2 linked regions of the Pelobacter seleniigenes DSM 18267 genome follow. The main gene of each other region encodes a partner of the protein of the gene in region 2 in a complex. Links are inferred from orthologs where the notes say so. Each region holds a gene or a part of one and is shown on either strand. Other genes may lie near its edges.

The links.
Region 1: the proteins of tig (region 2) and rpsG are in contact, whole or in part, in a crystal structure (PDB 3GTY), measured with the Thermotoga maritima proteins. The link is inferred for Pelobacter seleniigenes DSM 18267 from one-to-one orthologs. Residues at the interface, in WP_004081061.1 of Thermotoga maritima: Glu122, Val124, Val129, Leu130, Tyr133, Glu188, Gly259, Ile262, Tyr263, Glu266, Ser270, Glu273, Gln274, Glu277, Arg308, Gln311, Ile312, Ser315, Tyr316, Glu325, Arg329, Arg336, Leu363, Phe366, Trp367, Arg373, Leu377, Arg381, Leu384, Glu387; in WP_004081843.1 of Thermotoga maritima: Lys34, Lys52, Lys55, Glu59, Arg62, Gln63, Glu66, Asn67, Lys69, Val71, Arg95, Ala109, Lys110, Lys111, Gly112, Arg113, Pro114, Glu117, Glu121, Ile124, Ala125, Tyr127, Asn128, Asn129, Thr130, Gly131, Lys135, Asp139, Arg142, Met143.

What each region holds. Positions count from the first base shown.
Region 1 is NZ_JOMG01000002.1:80,608-83,660, forward strand. What follows is about bases 321-3,053. They hold rpsG (30S ribosomal protein S7), read right to left. Parts: upstream 2,056-3,053; coding sequence 1,585-2,055; downstream 321-1,584. Other genes in these bases: fusA (elongation factor G), read right to left, coding at 321-1,557; rpsL (30S ribosomal protein S12), read right to left, coding at 2,079-2,450; rpoC (DNA-directed RNA polymerase subunit beta'), read right to left, coding at 2,625-3,053. Also shown: more of fusA, read right to left, coding at 1-320.
Region 2 is NZ_JOMG01000005.1:108,704-111,968, reverse strand. What follows is about bases 77-3,021. They hold tig (trigger factor), read right to left. Parts: upstream 2,247-3,021; coding sequence 906-2,246; downstream 77-905. Other genes in these bases: N909_RS0121745 (hypothetical protein), read right to left, coding at 2,909-3,021; clpP (ATP-dependent Clp endopeptidase proteolytic subunit ClpP), read right to left, coding at 319-903; clpX (ATP-dependent Clp protease ATP-binding subunit ClpX), read right to left, coding at 77-111. Outside these bases: more of clpX, read right to left, coding at 1-76; more of N909_RS0121745, read right to left, coding at 3,022-3,265. UniProt on the Bacillus subtilis protein: Involved in protein export. Acts as a chaperone by maintaining the newly synthesized protein in an open conformation. Functions as a peptidyl-prolyl cis-trans isomerase.

The sequences.
Region 1 (3,053 bases), on a different replicon or contig from region 2:
ACCAGGTTCGCCCGGCTCAAGACGCAACCAACAATCGCCATACTGACCACGGCCACCGGACTGGCGGACAAACTTGCCTTGCACTTCGACCGATTTAGTGATCGATTCACGATAAGCAACCTGCGGAGCGCCAACATTACACTCAACCTTGAACTCGCGCTTCATCCGGTCAACAATGATCTCAAGATGCAGCTCGCCCATCCCGGAAAGAATGGTCTGACCAGTTTCTTCATCGGTCCGCACCCTCAAGGACGGATCCTCAGACAGCAACTTACCCAGAGCAACACCCATCTTTTCCTGATCGCTTTTGGTCTTCGGCTCAACCGACAAGTGAATAACCGGTTCAGGGAATTCCATCGACTCAAGCAGCGACGGCTTATCCGGGTCACACAAAGTATCACCAGTAGTAGTGTGCTTCAAACCGACCGCAGCAGCGATATCACCAGCATAAACCTGCTTGATCTCTTCACGCTTATTAGCGTGCATCTTCAACAAACGACCGAAACGCTCCTTCTTACCTTTGGTCGAGTTGAGGACAGACGTTCCAGACTCGGCAACCCCCGAATACACCCGAAAGAAGCTCAGCTGACCAACAAAGGGGTCGGTCATAATCTTAAAGGCCAAAGCAGCAAAGGGTTCGCTATCGGAAGCGGGCCGCTCAAGCTCTTCGCCGTTATCAGGATTAACCCCTTTAATAGCAGGAACGTCCAGCGGAGAGGGCATATAATCAACCACCGCATCCAACAGCGTCTGCACACCTTTATTTTTAAAAGCGCTACCACAAAGTACGGGACAGAACTCAATATTCTTCGTCCCCCGGCGAATCGCCGCCTTGATCTCGTCGACGGTCAGCTCTTCACCACCAAGATATTTCTCCATCAACTCTTCGTCGTTGCCAGAAATCTCTTCCAGCAGGGCCTCGCGCGCCATCTCGACATCATCAACCATATCTTCGGGGATATCGATGACTTCAAATTTGGCACCCATCGACTCATCGTCCCAGACAATCGCTTCCATGGTCACCAGATCGACAAGCCCACGGAAGTTCTCTTCGGCACCAATCGGCAACTGCAACGGCAGCGGATTGGCACCCAATCGCTCACGAATCATATCAACACCGCGATTAAAGTTGGCGCCAATACGATCCATCTTATTAATAAAGGCGATCCGCGGAACATGATACTTGTCAGCCTGCCGCCAAACCGTTTCCGACTGCGGCTCAACACCACCAACAGAACAGAAGACAGCAACAGCCCCATCAAGAACCTTCAGCGAGCGTTCGACTTCGATGGTAAAATCTACGTGGCCAGGAGTGTCAATAATATTGACCCGATGGTCCTTCCAGAAACAGGTCGTCGCAGCTGAGGTGATGGTAATACCACGCTCCTGCTCCTGCTCCATCCAGTCCATAGTCGCTGCACCGTCATGCACCTCACCAATTTTATGTGAGATCCCCGTATAGAACAGGATACGTTCAGTCGTTGTGGTCTTACCGGCATCAATGTGAGCCATAATACCGATATTACGAGTTTTTTCTAGAGCAACCTTGCGAGCCACGTTTTTCTCCTAACCTGAACGACTGATCTACCAGCGATAATGCGCAAAAGCCTTGTTAGCTTCTGCCATACGGTGCGTATCTTCGCGCTTCTTAACGGCAGCACCACGGTTGTTGAAGGCATCTACAAACTCACCCGCCAACCGCTCGCGCATGGTCTTCTCGCTACGAGCCTTCGCATAAATAGCCAACCAACGCATTGCCAGCGCAGTGCGCCGTGAAGGAGCAACCTCGACAGGAACCTGGTAGGTGGACCCACCAACACGACGTGACTTAACCTCAAGAACCGGGCGCACGTTATCCATGGCAGTCTTGAACACTTCCAGCGGGTTATTCCCGGTCCGCTCGGCGACCAGATCAAAAGCACCGTAAACAATGTGCTCAGCAGTACTCTTTTTTCCGTCAACCATGACATTGTTGACAAATTTCGCAACCAGCAGATCCCCATACTTAGGATCCGGCAGAATGACCCGCTTTGGGACTTCTCTTCTTCTGGGCATAACGTCCTCTTCCTCAGACTAAATCACTTAGGGCGCTTAGCGCCATATTTCGAACGACCCTGCTTGCGATCCTTAACTCCGGCAAGGTCAAGAGTACCACGGACAATATGGTAGCGGACACCAGGCAAATCCTTAACCCGGCCACCACGAATCAGCACCACGGAGTGCTCTTGCAGATTGTGTCCCACGCCAGGAATATACGAGGTCACAACAATTCCGTTAGTCAAACGCACCCGGGCAACTTTCCGCAGCGCAGAGTTCGGCTTTTTCGGGGTCGTTGTGTAAACACGCGTACATACCCCGCGTCTTTGCGGACAAGATTTCAACGCAGGCGCCGTCGACTTGACGACTTTCTTTTTGCGCCCGCTGCGAATCAGTTGGTTAATCGTTGGCATCTAGATTCTCCCAAATCCTTATCAGTGTTTCATACGGCCGAACAACAGCCTTTCTGTGGGGAAAAACCCGCAGAGATTATCAATCGACCTACCCTTTGTCAAGCTATTTTTTCTTATTTAAAAATTAGTATTTACAGAGTTTGAAGGCTCCGCAATCGGAGCCTTCAAAACCATTCAATCTATCTCTTCCGGCATCTCTGTATCCGACTCATCAATCTCGAGCGGATCTTCCATTTTAACCTCTGGTTCAGGTATTTTCAATTCAACTGCACGATATTTTGCGACTCCGGTTCCTGCAGGAATCAAACGCCCCATAATGACGTTTTCTTTAAGCCCACGCAGGGAATCGACCTTCCCTTGAATGGCCGCCTGGGTGAGCACCTTGGTGGTCTCCTGGAAGGATGCGGCGGAGATGAACGACTCGGTCGACAGTGACGCCTTGGTAATCCCGAGCATAATCGGTTCACCGATAGCCGGCTGGCCATCTTCAGCCTGCACCCGATCGTTTTCCTCTTCGAAGATCCAGCGATCGACCTGATCATCGGTCAGGAAGTTGGTATCCCCGACCTCTCGTATCTGCACCCGTCTGAGCATCTGCCGGAC
Region 2 (3,265 bases):
ACATTCATCACAGATATAAACAGTCGGCCCGGCAATCAGCTTTTTAACCTCATCCTGCGATTTCCCGCAAAATGAACAAGTCAACTGGCTGTTTTCATCCTTGGGACTCACCTATAACACCTCCGCCATACAATTATTTCGTCCCCTGACCGGAATCAAGAGGCTAACTCGACCAGAACCAAACCAACCTGCCGAGTCCCCCCTGAACTTCTCCGGGCAGAACCTTACAACTTGCTGATTTGATTCGATTGACTCCGCAAACCTAGCGTCCGATCCGGAGACCGATTCGTGGGCAGCAGTTGCCCGCTCACCCACAGCCTAGCTTTTTCTTTCTACGATCGAATCGATGATACCATAACTGCATGCGGTTGCGCTATCCATGAAAAAATCACGTTCCGTATCGGTCCCGATCTTTTCAAGTTTCTGTCCGGTGTGCTTTGCCAGTATCCCATTCAGGGTCTCACGCATGCGCAATATTTCCTGCGCATGGATATTGATATCTGTTGCCTGCCCCTGAAAGCCTCCCAGGGGTTGATGAATCATGATCCTTGCGTTGGGCAATGCGTAACGTTTCCCAGGAGCTCCTGCAGCGAGCAGCACGGCCCCCATGCTGGCGGCCTGGCCGACACAAATTGTCGAGACCGGCGCTTTGAGGTATTGCATGGTATCGTAGATCGCCATGCCGGCCGTAACCACCCCACCGGGGGAATTGACATAGAGGTGGATATCCCGATCGGGATCCTCTGATTCAAGAAACAGCATTTGTGCAATGATCAGATTGGCCATATGATCTTCGATTGCACCACCCAGAAAGATAATCCGATCCTTGAGCAGCCGCGAGTAGATATCATAGGCACGTTCCCCGCGACCACTATCTTCGACAACCATCGGCACCAGGCTCATGATCAGGACTCCTCTTCTTCGGTATTGTCCGCTTCGTTCGATTCAGCTTCAGGCTGTTTCGGCTCCACTTCAGTAATCTTAGCTTCTCCCAGCACAAATGCGGAAACGTTTTCCCGCATCAGCTGAGACCGAAGGCCAGCCTTGGCTTGCTCGTTCTCGAAATATTTTTGAATCTGCTCCAGCGGAGTATTGCTTTCGTCAGCAAACTCTTGCATTTTTTTGGTCAGATCTTCGTCTTCAACTTTCAGCTCTTCCTGTTTGGCAATCGCATCCAGCAACAATTCAGCCTTGATCTGTTTAATAGCTGTTTCGCGATAGCTCTGAGCAAAAGTCTCATCATTCATGCCCAGCATTTCCAGAGTCATCCCCTGGGCACGCAAGCGCTGAGAAAAATCATCCTTCATATACATCAACTGATTGCTGATCATCCCTTCCGGAACATCGAAGGAGTTCTTGTCGATCAGGGCAGTAATAAAATCTTCCTGCAGTTGCCCCTCAATTCTGCGTTTTTCCTGTGCAATGGAGTCGCTTTTAATGCGCTCTTTCAGCTCAGCAAGGTTTTCCGCATCAAGCTCTTTGGCAAAATCATCATCGATTTTAGGAACAATCTTTTCCTTGATCTCTTTCAGTACAACCTTGAAAACGGCTGGTTTTCCAGCAAGATCTTTTGCCCCGTAGCTCTCCGGGAATGTGACCTCGATATCTTTTTCCTGTTCCCGCTTCATCCCGACCACCTGGTCTTCGAAGCCGGGGATAAAGCTATTGGAACCCAACTCCAGCTGATAGTCTTTGGCAGCCCCGTTGGCGAAGGCAGTCCCATCGATGAAGCCTTCAAAATCGATAATGACCGTATCTCCCTCACGGGCTTTTTTCCGGCTGGAGACTTCCAGTTGCACCCGGGAATCAGCCATCCGTTGCAGTTGCTCATCGACGACCGACTCATCGAAAGAAAATTTCTCTTTTTCCAGCTCAAGCCCCTTATAGTCTTTAGCAACCACATCAGGGCGAACTTCAACTTCAGCCTCGTAACTGAAAGGCTGGCCTTTCTCGATCAGTCCGGATTCGACAACTTGCGGCTGGGAGACCGCCTCTATCTTGTTTTCAACCAGCGCTTTATAAAGACTGTTGTTTATCAGGGAGCCGACTGCGTCATACTGAGCCTTTGGCCCATAGTGCTGCTCAAGAATTGCCCTTGGCACCTTGCCCTTACGAAACCCTTTGATATTTGCGGTCTTGGCAAGTTTCTTATAGGCATTGTTCAGTTCGGTCGCAACAACCTCTTCCGGAACTTCGATAAACAGCTTTTTCTTAATTGAGCTCAGCTCTTCAACCCTGACATTCATTATTTTTCCTTCCTATTTCTATTTTTGACGATGGAAGCATCGAACAACTGCGGTTAAATGATTGCGTTGGTGACACAACCCCAATGGGTGCTGCGCCTCTTCAGGTGGTGCGAGAGGGGGGACTCGAACCCCCACGTCGAAAGACACTGGTTCCTAAGACCAGCGCGTCTACCAATTCCGCCACTCTCGCAAATGACCCACAAGCAACAATGCTCACCCCCCATACCCACCCGGTCTGACGGGCTAACTGAGCGTGGAAGGTGAGCATAGTACATTTTAAATGGGGTGAGTGAAGGGGCTTGAACCCTCGACATCTGGAGCCACAATCCAGTGCTCTACCAACTGAGCTACACCCACCAGAAAAACCCGGCCATGTTACGGAAACAAAAACGCCTTGTCAATTCAAAAAATGGCGCGCCAGGAAGGATTCGAACCCTCGGCCTACGGATTAGAAGTCCGTTGCTCTATCCAACTGAGCTACTGGCGCATAGACGTCTTTTTGACAAAAAGCTTCCAGCCGAAGTAGGCTGCGTTTCTAGCATGCGCTTGCGAGATTTGCAAATAAAATTTATCCGTTTTTTTCTAAATTAGTCCGGTCGAAAGACAAACCCCTCAAGGGTGAGCAATCTGGACCGAATCGGCGGCATTCCGAGGCACCCTGTTTAGTCAATTTCAGGTGCCGGATCTTCGGAAAAAATATCAATCGGCAATTTTTTTGTCAGCTCTTTCTCAAGCATGATTTGCCGCTCTGCAGCACTCCCTTCCAGCATCGGGTCCTCGGCAAAGGGGTCAGCAACCGACAAGGTCTGAAGCGGCACCCCGTTCATGGTGCGTTGCAATAAGTCAAATTCAATCCCGAAGCCAGGATCATCGGCAAAAATATCCTTTACCACATGCGCTCTGGTGCCAGCACAGCTGAACTCAGGATCATCCTGAAAAGGATCATGGTTTTGCGCCGCGCGCCCGGCTGCGTACAAACGCTCGAGGTCAGTGGCATCATGAGAACTTTCAACAAGGTC